Regions from separate parts of the Paenibacillus sp. FSL H8-0537 genome, predicted to be linked through region 3. Evidence: predicted binding sites of a transcription regulator. Region 3 holds the regulator's gene; each other region holds the start of a gene.

Region 1 (3,278 bases), 740 kb from region 3:
AGCACCGTCTCCAGCGCGGAGCGGATGAACTCGACCAGCGGATGATGAACGGTCGTGTGCCTCTGATCAAGGAAATAGGGGATATTGTATTCTTGAAAAACAGCTTCGATATAGTCGCTATAATCTCCCGTATTCCGCACCATAACCGTCATATCGCGCCAGTTCGTTCTATCTTCCCTTACCCGGCGCAGCATATCGCGCGCCAGCAGCTCCACCTCGGTTCGCCGGTTTGCTGCCGCATGCAGCGACAAGCCGCATAATGGACTGGCTGCATCCAGCATAGCCGGATTAGAAAGCGCCATTTGCGTCCGGCCCCCGTAGTGGCGCTCCAAATGAGCCAGCATAGGGCTGCTGCTGAACCTGCCCGCCGCTTCACCGCCATCGTTTACTGTACGCCCATGCATGCCGAGCATAATAGGCTCCAGCATTTCAACGCCTAAGCCCTCCGCCAGCTCCCTCAGCAATACATAAGCATCCGCTGTAGGATGAAACAAATCCAGCTCTCCTGGCCGCTCTCCATCCGCATAGGTTCGATTCAGCTTAAGTGTAATCGTCACTTTCTTCGCCGTGCTAATAAGCGAGCTAAGCGCGACATATTCTTTTGGCGTAAAGCCATTAAACCCGTCTATCCAAATTTCCGTGTCTCGAATCGTTGAAAATTCGGACAGCCCTGTTGACAGATGAGCCAAATAATCCTCCGAATCCAAATATTGCCCAGCGAGCTCGGTCTCCAGCTTCTCGTATACAAGCTGCAGGTCATGCAGCTTGCGCTTCAGCAAGGCTGAGTCCTGCAGGGCAGAAGCTGCCTCTTCCCTGCGCTCTGCAATCATCGCCGAATTAATGCCATAACGCTTCCATTCGGTCAACAGCTCCCCAAGTCGCTCAATGAAGCCCGGCTTTCCCGCTCCATGCTCGAATAGCTCCAGCTGATTGCCCAGCCGCTGTACGATTTTGTAGAGCAGCATATTCTTGCCCTCGTCGCCAATTGGAATAAGCGCTGTTCCTCCGGTTTCCTGCATGACGCGAAGAGCAAGCCTGCGCAGGCTCAGCACCTGCGCCCGAATCATTCCCTGCAAGCCGCTGCCTCGAAGCAGCGTATACTCGGACTGAAAGGTCGCCTGTTCAGGCACAAGCAAAATAAGCGGAGCCCCGTCCGGGTCTGCGCTCAGCCTGCCGCGAATCGCATCCAGGCAATATGTCGTTTTTCCCGCTCCCGAGCGGCCCAGCACTAATTGAAGCGGCATCATGCAGCCCTACCTTCCGTTACGGTTCTATTATCAACCATACTACCATACCCGCAGCCACTTTTCACGAGCTCTTCAAACATACGTTCTTAAATATTTGGCAAAAAAACCTCTTGAACGAGCAAAAAGCATACTCGCCGTTCAAGAGGTTTCCGTTATTTGCTGCGCACCTCAAAGATGGCAAATTTCAAGTAATGCCCTTCTGTTACGCCAAGCAGCTGCGGATGATCCTTGCCTGCCGCCCGCCATTCCACAAGCCTAAGCAGCTTGCCTGCATCAGCTGCGGCCTCCTGGATCGTCTCCAGAAACAAATCAGGACGCATATGGTAGGAGCAGCTCGCCGTTACCAGATAGCCGCCTTCATTCACCAGCTTCATGCCATGCAAGTTAATATCTTTATAGCCGCGGACAGCACCTGCTACCGCATTTTTTGTTTTGGCGAACGCCGGAGGGTCCAAAATGACAACGTCCCAGGTTTGGCCTCCGCCGCTGATCGGCTTAGACGTATCCGTGCCTGCACGGCTGCGCTCCAGACGCTCCTCCAGCCCCTTCGTTTGCAGTCTCAAGTAATCAAAAGCATCGGTTACAACAAATTGTACGCGATCGGTAAAACCGTTGCGTTCCACATTGCGGCGCGCCGTATCAATGGCATGCTCGGAAATGTCCAAGCAGGTCACTTTCTTCGCCCCGTATTTACAAGCGTGCAACGTAAAGCTGCCCGTATGCGCAAAGCATTCCAGCACCGTAGCACCGTCCCAGTAGGGGAAGGTGACCTCTTTGCCATTTGCATTGACTGGAACGAGTTCCCCTGTTGTCTCTGCACTCGCGCTGCTGTCCTCGGCAGGCTTCGGCATTAGCTTAATGCCGCTGCGCAGGCCCCAGCCCTTCATCAGCGGAGCGATGGAGGCGCGATTTTCACGCTGATCATAGAAATAGCCTGTCTTCTGGCCCTCCACAATATCAACCTCAAGCTTAAGCCCATTTTCTTCGATTTCCAAAATCGCCGGGCATTCCCCGTACAGCACGCCTGTACGCTTCTCTAAGCCCTCCAGCTGTCTAACGCCGACATCGCTGCGCTCATAGATGCCGCGAGGCTCAAACACCTGGATAAGCGCTTCAATGATCGCATCGCGGTGAATGTCCATGCCGAGTGTAAGCAATTGGATGACTAGCACATCATTAAAGCGGTCAACGGTCAGGCCTGGCAAAAAATCAGCTTCTCCGTATACGAGCCTGCAATCCTGATCCGGCACAAAACGGCTGCGGTGCTCCTTCGCCTGCTGGAAACGCTCGTGGAAAAACGCAGCATCCATCGCCTCCAGCGGTTTATACGAAATAATACGCACCGTAATTTGCGATTTAGGATTCCAATAGCCCGTTGCCAGATAACGTCCTTGGTGACTGACTACGTCAACCAAGCCGCCCGGCTCCGCGGTGCCTTCCATTTTATCAATCTCGCTTGCATATACCCATGGGTGGCCCTGCTCCAACCGTTTTTTGCGCCCGCGCTGCAGCGCTATCCTTGCTCTCGTCATTATGGCAAAACCAACCTCTCTCATGCTTGTCATGCTTGTCTTGTTTGCTGCATATATGTATGGGTACATCTGTCACTCGTTTTTAGAAAAGGAGATTCAGCCCATGCTTCATTCTATTATTTTGCCGATTGTAATCGGCTTTGCATTATTCTTGAGCGGCATGAAGCTGATGGAGCTGGCGCTGCATCGCCTTGCCGGCACACAATTGAATCGTATTTTGCAGCGGTTTACCGCTACGCCCATTCACGGACTGGCGGCTGGCGCCATCTCTACTGCTTTTCTTCAGAGCAGCACAGCCGTTACCGTCATCTCTATAGGCCTCGTCAATGCCGGGCTGCTCACCTTTCGGCGAACGCTCGGCATCATTCTTGGCACCAACATCGGCACCTGCCTGACGACGGAGCTGCTTGGGCTGAGCCTTGAGCGTCTCACAATGCCGCTGCTCATTCTCTCCGTCTCCGCCTGGCTGCTGACCGCACTGCTCGGCGAGCTGCAGCTT
Region 2 (3,278 bases), 1.7 Mb from region 3:
TCGCCTGGGCGCTCAATGGCTGGTCCCGATGTCGTGCGCAGGTTTACGCCAAGCTCATTGGCGATGATGTTCGACAGCGTTGTTTTCCCAAGTCCGGGCGGTCCGTAGAGCAATACATGATCGAGCGCTTCCTTGCGAAGCTTTGCTGCGTCTATGTACACTTTCAAATTTTCCTTCGCCTTCGATTGACCGATATATTCAGCCAAATAACGAGGACGCAGACTTAGCTCCACCGCCTGATCATCCATCATAAGGTTGGCGGAAATAATTCTTTCGTCCATCCGTGCTCAGCTCCTTTTCGTCAACCTTTAAACAGCTGCTGCAAAGCGCGCTTCATGAGGGAATCGACCGTCTCCTCTGGAACAACCGTCTGCTGCAAGCCATGCCAAGCCCGATCAAGCTCCGCAGCTGTATATCCGAGCGCTGCGAGCGCCTCACGCGCCTCTTCCCAAGCGGTTCCCGCTCCCTGGCCGCTGCCGCTTTGGAATAAATCGGGCTCCAGGTAAGCGCCCGCCGCCGACAGCACCGCCGCATCGCTTGCGATGCCCGCAAGCTTGTCCTTCAAATCCAAAATCATCCGCTGCGCCGTCTTCTTGCCAATTCCGGGCAGCTTCGTAAGAAACGTAATATTTTCCTGCTGAATGGCAGCAATAACCGTTTCCGGCTTGCCTCCTGCGAGTATGCCCAGCGCCACGCGCGGACCAATGCCCGATACTTCCAGCAGCTTGCGGAACAGCGTCTGTTCCTCGCGCGTTGCAAACCCGTACAACAAAATCGCATCCTCACGGACGGAATGATGAATATAAAGGGTGACGGCTTCTTCCTTTTTCGCTAACGCATACGAATTCGGCGTAAACACCCGGTAACCGACATCCCGTACATCCAGCACCACATACTCCAGCTCGACATGGGACACTATACCTCGTAAAAAATCAATCATGATCGTCCCGCCTCATTTATTTTTTGGACTAAAACCGCCGAATGAGCATGGCAAATAGCCACTGCCAGCGCATCTGCTACATCATCGGGTTTCGGAATGGCCGATAAATTCAAGAACATTTTAACCATCTCCTGCACTTGGCGCTTCTCCGCCTTGCCATAGCCTACAACGGCCTGCTTAACTTGCAGCGGCGTATATTCCGCAACCGGAAGCCCGCGCTGCGCCGCCGCCAAAATAATAACCCCGCGCGCCTGCCCAACCGCAAACGCCGTTGATACGTTCCGGTTAAAGAACAGCTTCTCCACCGCAACCGAATCGGGCTTGTACTTATCCATTAGAGCAACAGCTGAATCATAAATTTGAATGAGCCGCTCCTCGGGCGGCGTATGCGCCTCCGTCTGAATACAGCCATACTGAACGGGCTTAAGCTTATGACCCTCTTTATCAATGAAACCAAAACCCGCTATCGCAATACCGGGATCTATGCCTAGAACGCGCAAACCGCCAACTCCTTATTCCTGCCGTTTATTTCTCCTATTATACCAAAAGACAGAAAGGATGAGAACATGCGTTTGAGGAAAGTGCTTAGGAGCAGTCGCTTTTCTTTGCACCATCATTCATTATACAACAAGAAGAGGACGTCCTCTATAAGAACGTCCTCCGGGCTGCTATTTTCATCTAATAAGCCGATCGTTTAGTGGATTTGCCATGTCCCAGCTCATAGTCGCTAAAGGTAGACAGGACGCTGTTAAATTCATCGATGTCATTAATTTTAATCCCATGCGACAGCTGTTCTACTTTATCACGAGGCAAGCTGCTTTCCATATACCGAATATCCAGTTGAAAAAAAGTTCGCAGCACCTTCTCCTGCTGGGGCGCCCCTTCAAACAGCGATAAATTCCCCTGCTTATCTACGCCCATATACGCTTCATTCTGGCAATGCTTCGAAAACTCATCCACCGTCTGCTCCACCAGCACCCGGTTCTTCGTTTTATCGAAGGTGGCGTGCCAACCGCTATTTGCCTCCAGCAGCCGGATCAACTGGAGCGAGGTCATACGGCCAAGCGGCCTGCTCTCCTGCCCACATAAATAGTAGCGGCGCAGCATGACGCTCACTGGCTCCTGCTGCTCTCGCAGCTCGCGCCGCAAGTCAGCAGAGGGGCCGCTGACGGCTCCTGAACTAAAAGCTGCTCCTACGGCATTAGCCACAGACGCTGAATCGGCAAAATTGGCGACGACGCTTGTCAAGTGGACGGCGGCAGCCGCTTTCCCAAGAGGCCAGACAGCACCCGCTAGCGTTATGGTAAGCAAGGCGATACTGCCCAGCGTCCATAGCGGACGGCGGCGAAGCTTTCTTTTTAGCTGCTTCCATAAGCTCATTAGCATTATGATTGAACCCCTTTGTGCTCTTTTATTGCATAGGGTTCCACTGAGCTTCCAATATTATGCGCGTAAGAGAAACGCAGCGGGCGAGCTAGCTTTTCTTCGTTCTACCGACAACCTTCTACTCAGCGTTTTCCACGTATTCAGCAGAACCCACATTTACAGCCTCAGCAAGCGTCGCAAATAAAGCATGGGTATACGGATGCTTGAGCTTGCCTTCCTCCCACTGGCTAAACGTTTCTACGATTTCGCCCTGATACATGACGGCAACTCGGTCGCACAGCTGACGGGCAAGCCCCAGATCATGCGTAATGAATAAGTAGGACAGCTCTTTCTGCCGCTGAATTTGCTGAAGCATCTTCACAATAGATGCCTGCGATAAAGGATCGAGACTGGCTAACGACTCGTCGAAAATAATTAAATCCGGCTGCACGGCCAGCGCTCTTGCGATGCATACACGCTGCTTCTGTCCGCCGCTTAGCTGATGCGGCAGCTTCTCCAAGAAGCTTTCATCCAAGCCGACGGCACGTATAAGCTGCACGCTGGCCTCCCGAATTTCCGGCGGACGCTTCGCGTCAAAATTGCGCAGCGGCTCCGCAAGTACTTCCTTCACAAGCATTCGGGGATGCAGCGAGGATGCAGAATCCTGAAGCACAAGCTGTACGCTTTTGTATACCTGCAGATCCTTCATATGAGGTCCATGAATAGACTGGCCGCCGAGCAAAATTTGCCCGGAGCTCAGCGTTTCAAGCTTCATAATGAGCTTGGCCAATGTGCTTTTCCCGCTGCCGCTTTCTCCAACAAGCCCAAGCGTTTCACCAAGGTGCAGCGCAAGATCTACCTGCTTCACAGCTTGAACGGACGCCTTGCCATCCTTCGCCTTGAGCCCGCCCCGCCTTCTGAGCAGCCGCAGCGGATATGCCTTGGACACCTGACGCAACTCCAATATGATCAT
Region 3 (3,278 bases):
ACGTGAACCTGATACAAGTCAATGTAGTCGGTTTGCAGTCGCTTAAGGCTCGCTTCAACGCCGTCCATAATATGCTTGCGGGACAAGCCTACTCCATTAATATCAGGCGATGTTGTCATTCTAACTTTCGTCGCAACGACCATCTCCGAACGACGCCCTTTAATGGCTTTCCCAACTATCTCTTCAGAGCGTCCGCTTACATAAACGTTAGCCGTATCTAAAAAATTACCACCTCGTTCAACAAAACGATTGATCATTTCAAGCGAATCCTGTTCATTCGTTGTATTGCCAAACGTCATTGTTCCAAGACAAAGTTCAGAAACAGCCAGTCCACTACGTCCAAGCAATTGGTATTTCATAAATAAAGCCCGCCTCTCCCATTAAAATGATTAATGCTGTGGCTTCTCGTCTTCCGCTTCATTCTCTTCATCTTCTACGAACTTAATCGTATCAAGCTGCTGGCGAAAATTACTTTTAAACTGCTCCATATATTTACTGCGCAGCTCAGCCCGTTCCGTCAGTTCCTCGGGCGTCAAACCGATCGTTTTATTTTTACGGGATAATTCATTAATTCTTGCAATAAGCTCTTCCATTGGTTGCTCACCTCACTTGCTGTACTTTTCCCAAACTCTTTCTACTTTGACATTACCAATACGCTGTTGTCAAGGTGAAACGGCTGTCACCGTCCTTTGGCGGCGCAGCGCGATTCAGTCCGAGAAATATAGAGAAAGGATAAGAAAATCATATAATTTCCTATATTTCAAGAAAATGGGGGTGTAATTAAATACAGAATAGATCGTACAACGATAATGCTATCATTGTTCCGATCTATTCTGTATTTTAGATAGCGTATTGGCACTTCCTGAGCTCCAAAGTTCAGCTATATGATTTCTATCAAGCTGGCACCTTTCTATACCAAAGAGGATTGTTGCTAAACGACACTAGGATGAAGGAATGACCAGCTTCTGCCCAGGCCATATATCCGGTGACGACAGCCGGTTGCGCTCCCGTATTTGAAAGACGGACCAGCGTATATCATCAGAACTGTCCGAATATTTACGTGCAATCTCCCATAATGTATCGCCTTGTGCGACTACTACCATCTGCTCTCCAGCAGACGCTGGTGCAACATGATTTACTGAAGCTTCTGTACGCACCAATAAAAAACCAGAAAACAATACAATAAACAGGGCCAGACACACTGCCAACTTCAAAGCGTAGTTGCTAACTGCAGCCATGTTGATTTGCGATTTCATCTTTGCCACCTTAACAGGTGCTTTCTCAGAAAAAATAGATTGATAGGATTCTGGATAAATGATCATTGCCCTCACTCCCAAACGTTTGTTCTGTTTTGATATTAACACGAACATTTGTTTGCGGTCAACACACAATGCGAACTTTTGTTTTTAGGAACTTATGTTTGTACGAACGGCGGTTCCATGTTATAATTTGAGAAATAAATACTCATATTGCGCTTCGAATGCAGTGCCTGAATCAAAGTTTCAATCAAAAATCTTGTCGCACTCATCATGGAGTGCGTGAACTGGAGTGATCATGTTGTCCAAAGCTTCCAATCGCCAGCAGTCGATTCTGGAATTTATAAAGAACGAAGTTCGCGAGAAGGGTTATCCGCCTTCCGTACGTGAAATTGGAGAAGCAGTTGGACTTGCTTCAAGCTCAACCGTACATGGTCATCTGGACCGTCTGGAGAAGAAAGGACTTATCCGCCGCGATCCGACTAAGCCACGTGCTATCGAGATTTTGGACCAGGAAGATGTCGATGGAATTATACGCCCTGCTGTTACCCATGTACCGATCGTCGGTAAAGTTACTGCAGGTGTGCCGATTACCGCTACCGAGAATATTGAAGAATATTTCCCAATCTCTTCCCATTATGTAGGTGATGATGATGTATTCATTCTGAATGTCATTGGAGAGAGCATGATTGAAGCAGGCATACATAACGGCGACTACGTTATTGTGCGCCAGCAGCAAACCGCTACTAACGGTGATATTGTGGTCGCTATGACTGAGCACGATGAAGCAACGGTCAAAACCTTTTACCGTGAGAAGGATCATATCCGTCTCCAACCTGAGAACGTAACAATGGAACCTATTCGCCTGAAGAATGTTACGATTTTAGGCAAAGTCATTGGCTTGTTCCGGGATTTCCATTAATCGTTTATATTTCATACTCTTCATACATGAAGAAAGCTGTATCCTTGCCCGCATAAGAAACGGGCTGGATGCAGCTTTTTTATTTAGGCAGAGGATTTTTTCTAGCTCTCGTACTTTCTACTCAGACTGCTTCGGTATGACGACATTTAGTAACCGCATTTGATTTGGCTAATGTGACTGCAGCTTCTGTATATCCACTATTGGAAATGACCCTGCTGCCTGTGTCACTGTTACCCTGTAGCTATGGACCTCTGAAGAAGTCCAAGATATTTCTCAAACTGTCGGCCCTCCATCTTATCTATTTCTGCGATACCGGAGCGCTTAAGCCGTTCGTTACGTTTGCAAGAGATGTATATTTTAGGAATTTGGACCTAATTATTAAAAATATATAAAAATATTCAGACTATTCACTTCACTTAACTTTGTTTCATCACAATCAGTAGTGTCGAATCAATAACTAACTACATATAAAAAGGCTGACGAGAGCACTACTGATATCTACATCAGTCATGCTTGCGTCAGCCTTCTCCGAAGTTACATTCGGTTATCGGAACTACTTATGCTATTGTTTAATCATTCATTCATTCGATGCTGTGAATCTGATCGAACCCAGCGAGGAAGAGCTCAACATCCCGCACTCAGCAGTATAGTGAAGTGAAACTAGTTCCCGTTCGCTGAACTGTGAGACGAGATGTAGTGCGGCTTTATCTCCCCGCTGCATGGAAATCGATCATTGCTGCTTTAATATCTCTGTCTCTATAATGATATTCGTTTCCCTCTGTTTTACATTTTTAATATAACACAGGATACCAATACATTTTGTCGTTTTTTGTCGAATTATTTACACGTTCGATACTAGTACCGATTTTTATTGACATAATAATGAAAATGTGTATTAAAAAAGAGCTAACCCATTTCTGGATTTAGCTCTTTTTTAGTAAATGTTCTACTAAAGGCAATTTCCCCTTAGCTACATTTGCTGTGTAACCACCTTCAAAATGCGCAGTTATGGCGTAGAATGTTTTAGTAACCTCTATAATATGTTGTACGTTCACGAGGTTGTTAACATCCAATGCAACAAATCCCAGTGGCAAAAATAT

What was found. Region 3 encodes LexA, which represses DNA repair genes until DNA is damaged. Its sites were predicted from a motif close to CGAACATATGTTCG; they were not measured.
Region 1: a site for LexA is predicted at 1,321-1,334, ahead of addB (helicase-exonuclease AddAB subunit AddB). Genes of this name have one in related genera too.
Region 2: a site for LexA is predicted at 1,502-1,515, ahead of ruvC (crossover junction endodeoxyribonuclease RuvC). Genes of this name have one in related genera too.

What each region holds. Positions count from the first base shown of each region.
Region 1 is NZ_CP150290.1:4,502,668-4,505,945, forward strand. Features, by position in the region: gene addB (helicase-exonuclease AddAB subunit AddB) at 1-1,247, opposite strand, end outside; gene MHB80_RS18915 (class I SAM-dependent rRNA methyltransferase) at 1,400-2,779, opposite strand; gene MHB80_RS18920 (Na/Pi symporter) at 2,883-3,278, shown strand, end outside.
Region 2 is NZ_CP150290.1:2,061,277-2,064,554, reverse strand. Features, by position in the region: gene ruvB (Holliday junction branch migration DNA helicase RuvB) at 1-281, opposite strand, end outside; gene ruvA (Holliday junction branch migration protein RuvA) at 302-940, opposite strand; gene ruvC (crossover junction endodeoxyribonuclease RuvC) at 937-1,440, opposite strand; gene MHB80_RS08680 (BofC C-terminal domain-containing protein) at 1,619-2,326, opposite strand; gene MHB80_RS08675 (dipeptide/oligopeptide/nickel ABC transporter ATP-binding protein) at 2,445-3,278, opposite strand; gene MHB80_RS08670 (ABC transporter ATP-binding protein) at 3,275-3,278, opposite strand, start outside.
Region 3 is NZ_CP150290.1:3,761,135-3,764,412, forward strand. Features, by position in the region: gene MHB80_RS15735 (aldo/keto reductase) at 1-359, opposite strand, end outside; gene MHB80_RS15740 (DUF896 domain-containing protein) at 390-593, opposite strand; gene MHB80_RS15745 (LysM peptidoglycan-binding domain-containing protein) at 942-1,322, opposite strand; gene lexA (transcriptional repressor LexA) at 1,558-2,178, shown strand; gene MHB80_RS15755 (dipeptidyl aminopeptidase) at 3,102-3,278, opposite strand, start outside.